Regions from separate parts of the Micromonospora sp. SH-82 genome, predicted to be linked through region 2. Evidence: riboswitches for the same ligand, from Rfam matches in the RefSeq annotation. Region 2 holds a riboswitch; the other holds the start of a gene.

Region 1 (4,846 bases), 610 kb from region 2:
GTCGGCGGAGATCGTGGTGCCCGCCCGGCTGACCGAGTACGACCCCAGGGGCGGCGGAGCGACGAGGAGCAGGCCGAGCACCGGCAACAGGAGCAGCCAGCCGACCCGGGGCTCGTGGTGGGTGTGGCCGTGGCCGGCGGGGGCCGGTTCGTCGGCGGAGACCACTGTGGCGCTGCGGGCCGGGGTGGACACCCGTCGGGGCAGGAGGGGGCGCAGTTCGTACCAGAGGGTCATCACGGCGGCGGCGACCAGCGCGAGCCCGGCGGCGACGAGGAACGGTTGCAGCCCCGCCTTCACATAGCGCAGGTGCAGGTCGGTGACCCCGGCCCGGACCACCGCCCCGCCGAACAGGAGCAGGATGACCGCCTGGGCCTGCCGGTTCACAGCAGCACCGCCCCGGTGGCCACGGCCACCGTCACCGCCACCACGAAGGTCGCCGGGGCGAAACGGTAGGCGAACCGGCGGCCGAAGACCCCGGACTGCATCGCGACGAGCTTGAGGTCGACCATCGGACCCACCACCAGGAACACCAGCCGGGACGTGAGGGAGAACTGGGACAGCGACGCCGCCACGAAGGCGTCCGCCTCCGAGCAGAGGGAGAGCAGGACGGCGAGCAGGGCCAGGGCGATCACCGACAGGACCGGGTCGTCGGCGAGGGTCTGCAACCACCGCTCCGGGACCAGGACGTTGATGCTGGCCGCCGCCATCGCCCCGAGCACCAGGAAGCCACCGGCGTGCATGACGTCGTGTCGGACGGCCGACCAGAAGGCCGCGCCCCGGGAGAGTCCGTCCAGGTCGGGCCGGTGCGGCAGCTTGATCCAGTCGGCCCGCCCCAGCCGCAGCCAGAGCCACCCCATGATCACGGCGACGACCAGGCTGGCCAGTCCCCGGGCGACGACCATCTCGGGGTTCCCCGGGAAGGCGACCGCCGTGGCGGTCAGCACGATCGGGTTGATCGCCGGGGCGGCCAGCAGGAAGGCAAGGGCGGCGGCCGGGGTGACCCCACGACGGATCAGCGAACCGGCGACCGGCACCGACCCGCACTCGCACCCCGGGAGGACGAATCCGGCAGCACTCGCCACCGGTACGGCGAGACCGGGTCGCCGGGGCAGTGCCCGCGCCCAGAACGAGCGGGGCACGAAGACCGCGATCACCGCCGAGAGCACCACCCCGAAGACCAGGAACGGCGCCGCCTGGACCATGATCGAGACGAAGACGGTGGTCCAGGTCTGGAGCCGGGGGTCCGACAGCACCCCGGCGATCGGGTCCCGGAAGAAGACCAGGAGGATCAGCAGGGCCGCGAGCACCTCGACGGAGCCGATCCGGTCACCGAGGAGGCGTCGCCCCCCGTCACCGCCCGGGGAGCCACCCGGCGGCGTCCCCGACGGATCCGGTCGACCTGCGGGCGGATCCGCCCCCTCGGCCGTGGTGGTCGCCCGCTCACCGTCGGCCGGGCGCTCGACAGTGGTGGCCGGTCGGTCGGCAGTGGTCGGGTCGCCGTCGTTCATCAGCAGTCCCTCCACCCACGACGCGCGCCCTCGTCGACGCCCCGGTCTCCACCGGACCGCCTCGGGCGACGGCGACGGCGGGCCGAGCGTACTTCTCCGCAACGGGTCGCGTCGATACGGCCACGCCGGGGGTGTGGACGACGTCGGCAACCCGCATGGTGAACGCCGTCACGAGCAGCGAAAAGATCACTTTGCCGGGCCAAACTCCGCAGTGTTAGCGTCACGAGACAACTTCAACTCCGACAGGGGAGCGCACAGCGCTGAGAGTGCGGGTCACCACCCGCAGACCCTCGAACCTGATCTGGGTAATTCCAGCGCAGGGAGCTCGGTCGACCTTCAGCCGCGTCGCCGTCCGGTGACCCGGACGCGGCGTGCGTCTTCTCCTGGTTCGTGTCCGGAACTGGGAGCATCCACGTGAGCCACACCGACAACAACCGCTGGCGGACGATCGACATCGTGGTCGCCGCCGTGATCGCCGTCTCCTTCGGGGTGATCTTCTGGGCCTGGGGCCTGCTCTGGCGGGCCGTCGACCCGGCCTTCGCCGCCGCCCCGGCGAGCCAGGCCATCATGTACGGCGTCTGGCTGGTGCCCGCCGTCCTCGGTGGGCTGGTCATCCGCAAGCCCGGAGCCGCCCTGTTCTGCGAGGCGGTCGCCGCGACGGTCTCCGCGCTGCTCGGTTCCGAGTGGGGCGGGATCACCATCGTGCAGGGGCTGATCCAGGGACTCGGTGCCGAGTTGGCGTTCGCCGCGTTCCGGTACCGCTCCTTCCGGCTGCCGGTGGCGGTGCTGGCCGGGGCGCTGACCGGGCTCAGTGCGGCCCTGTTCGACTTCTTCACCTGGAACGTCGAGTACGCGCTGGTCAGCTACCGTCTGCCGTACGCCGCCCTGACCGTTGTCAGCGCCGCCCTGATCGCCGGGGTCGGCGGGCACTACCTGACCCGGGCCCTCGCCGGGACCGGTGTGCTCGACCGGTTCCCGGCCGGCCGCGACCGTACCCTGGTCTGACCCCACCGCCGGCCGGTCAGCCCCACCGTCGACGGGCCGACCGGTCGGCCCGATGTCGACGAGCGGGAGGAAGCCGGCGCGTGAGCATGGTGCAGGTACGCGGCTTCGGGTGGCGGCACGCGGGGCGCAGGCGGTGGGCGGTACGCGGGGTGGACCTGCGGGTGGAGCGCGGCGAGCGGGTCCTGCTGCTGGGTCCGTCCGGGGCGGGCAAGTCCACCCTCCTGGCGGCGTTGGCCGGGCTGCTGCCGGACGACTCCGGTGAGCAGGAGGGCACCGTCGAGATCGACGGGATCGACCCCCGCAAGGACCGGGAGCGGGTCGGCATCGTCTTCCAGGATCCGCAGACCCAACTGGTGATGGCCCGCAGCGGCGACGACGTCGCGTTCGGGCTGGAGAACCGGGGGGTGCCGGCCGACCGGATCTGGCCCCGGGTCGACGCCGCGCTGCGTCGGGTCGGCTTCCCGTACCACCGGGACCGGCCCACCGCGGCGCTCTCCGGCGGCGAGCAGCAACGCCTGGCCCTGGCCGGGGCGCTCGCCCTGCGCCCCGAACTCCTGCTCCTCGACGAACCGACGGCGAACCTCGACCCGACCGGGGCGGAACTGGTCCGCGACGCGGTCCACACCGCGCTGGACGAGGAGACCACCCTCGTCCTGGTGGAGCACCGGGTCGCGGAGGCACTGCGCCTCGTCGACCGGGTGGTGGTCCTCGAAGCGGGGGGTGGGGTCCGGGCCGACGGGACGCCGGAGGCGGTCTTCGCCGCGCACGGCGACGCCCTCGCCGCCGAGGGGGTGTGGGTGCCGGGCCGTCCGGTCCCGCCGCGTCGGGCGCGCACCCCGGCGGGTGCCGCGTTGCTCACCGCCGACGGGCTCGGCCTGCCACCCCGGCTGGCCGCCACCGACCTGACGGTACGAGCCGGTGAGGCGCTCGCCGTACGCGGCCCGAACGGGGCCGGCAAGTCCACCCTGGCGCTCCTGCTCGGCGGACTGCTGCGCCCCGGCACCGGCCGGGTGACAGCCGCCGTCGACCTGGCCGGGCGGGACGCCCGGACACCGCCGCACCGGTGGCGTGCCCCGGCCCTGGCCGGGCGGATCGGGTCGGTGTTCCAGGACCCGGAGCACCAGTTCGTCACCAGCACCGTCCGGGACGAGCTGGCCCTGGGTCCCCGCCGTACCGGCCGGACACCGGAGCAGGTCCGGGTCCGGGTGGACGCCCTGCTGGACCGGCTGCGGCTGACCCGGCTGGCCGACGCCAACCCGTACACCCTCTCCGGTGGGGAGGCGCGGCGGTTGAGCGTGGCGACAGCGCTGGCCACCGCCCCCCGCCTGCTGATCTGCGACGAGCCCACCTTCGGTCAGGACCGGCGGACCTGGCTGGAGCTGGTGGACCTCCTCGCCGAGCTGCGCGACGCCGGACACGGGATCGTCACTGTCACCCACGACCCGGACTTCGTCGCCGCCCTCGCCGACCGCACCGTCACCCTGCGGCGCGCCGACGACGTCGCGGACGCCGGAGGTGTCGATGCTCCAGGTTGAGCCGGTGGCCGCACCGGGGGCGCCGCTGGCCCGACGCAACCCGGTGGCGAAGCTGGCGGCGGCGCTCGTCTTCTCGATCGTGCTGATCGCCACCCTCGACCCGGTCGCCCCCGCCGTCGCCATCGCCGTCGAGCTGGCGGTGCTGCCGCTGTTCGGGGTCCGGTACCGGGTGCTGGCCCGACGGGCGTGGCCGCTGCTGATCGGCGCGGTGGGCGTCCTCGTCACGTTGGTGCTCTTCGCCGCCGACCGGTCCGGGCCACCGCTTGTCGAGCTGGGTCCGGTCCTGGTCACCTCGGGGGTGCTGGTCACCGCCCTCGGACTGGTGTTGCGGATGTTCGCGGTGGCGCTGCCCGGGGTGATCGTCTTCGCCACCACCGACCCGACCGACCTGGCCGACGCGCTGGTCCAGAACGCGAAGGCCCCCGCCCGGTTCGCCATCGGGGCCCTGGCGGCGTTTCGGCTGGTGCCGCTGCTGACGCAGGAGTGGCAGATGATCAGCATGGCCCGCCGGGCCCGTGGGGTCGACGCGGGACGTAACCCGGTGGCCAAGGTCCGGTTGTTCGCCTCGACCGCGTTCACCCTGCTCGTCGGCGCGATCCGGCGGGGCACCCGACTGGCGGTGGCGATGGACGCCCGGGGCTTCGACGCCGACACCCCGCGTACCGTCGCCCGGCGGCAACGGTTCACCACCGCCGACACCCTCCTGGTCCTCGGGGCTGCGGCGCTGGCCGGTGGGGCGATCACGGTCAGCGTCGCCCTGGGCACCTTCCGCCCCCTGATCGGCTGACCCCCGGCGGT
Region 2 (4,846 bases):
ATCGTCCCGCCCGCGTGGCAGCAGGTGTTGCGCTGGGTGGTGACCTCCAGGACGACCTTCTCGCTGGCGGTGTCGATGGTGTCGCCGGTGACGGTGAACCGGGACAGCAGGTTGCGGGGGCCGCCCCCGTTGGGCGCGTAGTAGAGGTACACCCAGTTGTTCGTGGCGAAGTCCGGGTCGAGGCGGATGCCGATCAGGCCGTCCTCGTTTCCGGTGAAGACGTCCAGGTCGGCGGCGGTGACCGTGGTGCCGGTGTCCGGCTTGACGATCTGGACCCGGCCGTCACGCTCGATGTAGAAGACCCGGCCGTCGGCGGCGACGTCCAACTCCATCGGGTTGCTGGTGTCGTCGTCGAGCGTCACCTTCTCGAAGCTGTCGGTCTTCGAGGCGGCACAGTCGGAGTCGACCACTCCGGCGGCGGTCTGGATGCCGCCCAGCAGGTGTTGCAGGAACTCCGGTTCGGCGAAGGACTCGTCGGTGTGGCCGCCGCCGGTGTACCAGGCCCGGCCGCCGTCGTACTCCTGGCACCAGGCGATCGGGTGGTCGTGTCCCATCGCGCCGCTGCCGGGGGAGTAGGTGCTCTCGTCCAGGCTGGACAGGACGTGGACCTGGGAGCGCGGGTTGGACCGGAAGTTGTACCACTCGTCGTACCGGGTCCAGCGCTCCGGCAGGTGTGCCGTCGACTCGTGCGCGTGGTCCTCGACCTTGATCGTCGCGGTCTGGTTGGCCGGGTGGCTGGCGAAGTACGCGCCGACCAGCTTGCCGTACCACTCCCAGCTGTACTCGGTGTCCGAGGCGGCGTGCACACCGGCGTAGCCGCCACCGGCCTGGATGTAGCGCTCGAACGCCGCCTGCTGACCGGCGTCGAGGACGTCCCCGGTGGTGGAGAGCCAGACGACCGCCTGGTAGCGGGCCAGGTTGGCGTCGGTGAACGCGCCGCCGTCCTCGGTGGTGTCGACTGTGAACCCGTGTTCGGCGCCGAGTCGTTGGATGGCGGCGATGCCGGCCGGAATGGAACCGTGCCGGAACCCGGCGGTCTTGGAGAAGACCAGCACGGAGTACGGCTCGACCTCGTCCGCCGCCGGGGCGGGTGGCGCCGGTGCCGGGGCGGCCTGCGCGGCTGCGGGTGCGACGGTCGGGGCGGCCTGGGCGGGCACACCCATGAGCATGGTGGTGGTGAGGGTGAGCGCGAGCAGGGCCGCGGGGAGGGGACCCCGTGGCGATCTGATGCGGCGGAATCGGGACACCAAGGTCTCCTCTGTCCGTGCGGGACGACGGGTGTCGGAGCGGCCCGCCGAAGACCGCTCCGATCCGACCCGACAGCACTGACGACCAGGAGGCGCCGACGCCCGGACGGTCATTCTGACGAATCGATAAACAAATTAATTCGGATGTATCTATGTCCGACAAGATGCAGTCCGGTCACGGTTGTGTAACGCCATTCCGCAATAGCCCCGACTCCCGCCAAACCCGACCGGAACGCGCCCGGTCACCCGACCGGCCCCGGGTGAGCTGCGGCACGGCCCGGTCGACACCCCCTTGGCGGATCCGCCGATCCGTCGTACGGTGGCACCCAACCAACCCACGGGAGCCCGGTACACCGGGCTGAGAGGGGGGCTAGGAGCCCCCGACCGTCGAACCTGATCCGGGTAATGCCGGCGCAGGGAGGAGCGTTGCCGTGCCGTCCCTGGGACGATTGCATCTGGTCACCGACACCCGCCCCGGGCGGGATCCGCTCGCCGTGGTCCGTGCCGCGCTGGCCGTCGCCGACAGCGAACTCGTCGTCCAGGTCCGGGTCGCCGACGAGGCCACCGACCGCGAGGCGTACGACCTGGCCGCCCGGGTCCTCGGGCTCTGCACCCCGTACCGGGCCACCTGCCTGGTCAACGATCGACTGCACGTCGCCCTGGCGGTCGGTGCGGCCGGTGGGCACGTCGGCGCCGACGACCTGCCCGTCCCCGCCGCCCGCCGGGTCCTCGGCCCGGACGGGGTGCTCGGCGCCACCGCCCGGGAACCCGTCGCCGCCCGGGCCGCCGTCGCCGCCGGGGCCGACTACCTGGGCGTCGGCCCGTGCCACCGAACCACCACCAAGGACGGTCTGCCCGACCCGATCGGCCCCGCCGGGGTACGCGCCGTCGCCGACGCCGTCGACGTACCGGTCATCGCGATCGGCGGGGTGACGGTGGCGACAGTCCCGGCGCTGCGCGCCGCCGGAGCGTACGGGGTGGCGGTGGTGGGGGCGCTCTCCGACGCCGCCGACCCGGGCCGGACCACCGCCGAGTTCCTGCGGGAACTGACGTGTTAGGAACGGCCTCCGCCCCGTCGACGGGCGAGGTCGACGGTCCCGTCGGTGCATCCGAGGTCGACGGATCCGTCGGTGCACCCGAGGTGGCGGTGATCGGGGCGGGGGTGATCGGGCTGGCGGTGGCCTGGCGCTGCGCCCGACGCGGGCTCCGGGTCACAGTGCACGATCCCACCCCCGGCAGCGGAGCCTCGCACGTCGCGGCCGGGATGCTCTCCCCGGTCGTCGAGGCGCACTTCGGCGAGGGCGAGTTGACCGGGCTGCTGGCCGACTCGGCGGCCCGGTGGCCGGCCTTCGCCGCCGAGCTGACCGAGGCCGCCGACACCGACTTCGGATACCGCACCGAGGGCACCCTCGTGGTCGGACTGACCGGCGACGACCTGGCCGAGGCGCGACGACTCTGGACGTACCAGGCGGGGCTGGGGCTGCCGATCACCCCGCTGCGCCCCTCGCAGCTGCGCGAACGCGAACCGGCGCTGGCCCTGCGGCTGCGCGGTGGTGCGCTGGCCGCCACCGACCACCAGGTCGACCCGCGCCTGTTGGTCGCCGCGCTGCGGACCGCCGCCCGCCGGGCCGGCGCCCGACTCGTCGGAACCCGGGTCGCCGACCTGGCCGAGGTGACCGCCCGGACCACTGTGGTCGCCGCCGGGTGCGGGGCCGCCGCACTGACCGGGCTCCCGATCCGGCCGGTCAAGGGGCAGATCCTCCGACTCCGGGCCCCCGACGGCGGCCCGCCGGGGCTGCGCCACGTCATCAGGGGACACGCCGACGGGGAACCGGTCTACCTGGTCCCCCGCGCCGACGGAGAGGTGGTCGTCGGGGCGACCGTCGAGGAACGGTCCGACACCACCGTCACCGCCGGCGCCGTCCTGCGACTCCTGCGCGCCGCCGTCGACCTGGTGCCCGAGCTGGCCGAGTACGACCTGGTGGAGACGGTCGCCGGGCTGCGCCCCGGTACGCCCGACAACGCCCCGGTCCTGGGGACGCTCCCCGGTCGGCCGGACGTCCTGGTCGCCACCGGACACCACAGGCACGGGATCGCCCTCACCCCGGTCACCGCAGACCTGATCGCCGACCTGGTGACCACCGGCGTGCCCGACCCCCGGCTCGCCCCCTTCGCCGCCGACCGGTTCGACACCGGCGGCCAGTCGATCGAGGAGGACAGGTGGAAGTGACTGTGAACGGGGTGGCCCGGACGGTGACCGAGGGGCTGAGCGTGGCCGACCTGGTCCGCGTGGTCACCGCGGAGCAGCGGGGACTGGCCGTGGCGGTCAACGGCGAGGTGGTGCCGCGTACGGGGTGGCCGGACGAGGTCCTGCACCCGGGGGACCGGGTCGAGGTCCTCAGCGCGGCACAGGGCGGGTGAACGCGGTGACCACCACCGACGGGCTCGTCCTCGGCGGGCGGACCTTCGACTCCCGGCTCATCCTCGGCACCGGTGGGGCGGCCAACCTGCACGTCCTGGAGCAGGCGATCCGCGCCTCCGGCACCGGACTGGTCACGCTGGCACTGCGTCGGGTGGACACCGCCCCCGGCACCTCCGGTGGGCTGCTCGACCTGCTCGACCGGTGCGGCGTACGCCTGCTGCCCAACACGGCCGGCTGCTACACCGCCGCCGAGGCGGTCAAGGTGGCCCACCTGGCCCGGGACGCCTTCGACACCGACTGGATCAAGCTGGAGGTGATCGGCGACGAGCGTACGCTGCTGCCCGACGGGGTGGAGCTGCTGCGCGCCGCCGAGGAACTGGTCGCCGAGGGCTTCACCGTCCTGCCGTACACCAGTGACGATCCGATTCTCGCCCGTCGGCTCGCCGACGTCGGCTGCGCTGCGGTGATGCCTGCCGGTTCGCCGATCGGGTCGGGGCTGGGCGTGGGCAACCCGCACCACATCCGGCTGATCCGGCAGAGCGTCGACGTACCGGTGATCCTGGACGCCGGGATCGGCACCGCCTCCGACGCGGCCCTGGCGATGGAACTCGGCTGCGACGCGGTGTTGCTGGCCAGCGCCGTCACCCGGGCGGTGGATCCAGTGGCGATGGCCACCGCGATGCGGTACGCGACCGAGGCCGGTCGGCTGGCCCACGTCGCCGGTCGGATCCCCCGCCGGTTCCACGCCCTCGCCTCCACCCCGGACGAGGGGCGACCCGACCTGTGACGGCCGACCCCGCGTCTCGTGCCACACCACCATCCGGGCGGGAGCGGCCGACCGGAGAATCCGGCAGGAGGCGGCCCCCGGCCGGGCCGGAACCCTCCCCGACGCCCTCCGGGGTGGTGGTGCTCACCGGTCGGGCCGACGCCCCGAGAGGGGTGGAACGGGTGGTCGCCGGGGCGGTGGCCGGGGGAGTGCGGTGGGTGGTCCTGCGGGAGCGGGACCTTCCCCGGGCCGAACGCGCCGCCCTCGCCGTCGAGCTGCGCGCGATCCTCGCCGAGGTGGACGGCACGCTGATCGTGGCCGGGCCGGACCCGCTCGACGGGGACGCCGTGCACCTGTCGGCCCGGGGGCCGTACCCGCCGCCGACCGTCGGCCTGGTCGGGCGCTCCTGCC

Evidence for each region. A riboswitch is a leader RNA that binds a small molecule or an ion and turns the genes downstream of it on or off. The one in region 2 is predicted to bind thiamine pyrophosphate.
Region 1: another riboswitch for thiamine pyrophosphate. It lies ahead of WHN02_RS26225 (ECF transporter S component); the one in region 2 lies ahead of thiE (thiamine phosphate synthase).

What each region holds. Positions count from the first base shown of each region.
Region 1 is NZ_CP148049.1:5,973,315-5,978,160, forward strand. Features, by position in the region: gene WHN02_RS26215 (TIGR03943 family putative permease subunit) at 1-384, opposite strand, end outside; gene WHN02_RS26220 (permease) at 381-1,508, opposite strand; TPP riboswitch at 1,743-1,849, shown strand; gene WHN02_RS26225 (ECF transporter S component) at 1,923-2,513, shown strand; gene WHN02_RS26230 (ABC transporter ATP-binding protein) at 2,594-4,048, shown strand; gene WHN02_RS26235 (energy-coupling factor transporter transmembrane component T family protein) at 4,035-4,835, shown strand.
Region 2 is NZ_CP148049.1:339,934-344,779, reverse strand. Features, by position in the region: gene WHN02_RS01490 (ThuA domain-containing protein) at 1-1,247, opposite strand, end outside; TPP riboswitch at 1,575-1,684, shown strand; gene thiE (thiamine phosphate synthase) at 1,679-2,305, shown strand; gene thiO (glycine oxidase ThiO) at 2,389-3,477, shown strand; gene thiS (sulfur carrier protein ThiS) at 3,468-3,668, shown strand; gene WHN02_RS01470 (thiazole synthase) at 3,674-4,456, shown strand; partial or broken gene WHN02_RS01465 (thiamine phosphate synthase) at 4,573-4,846, shown strand, end outside.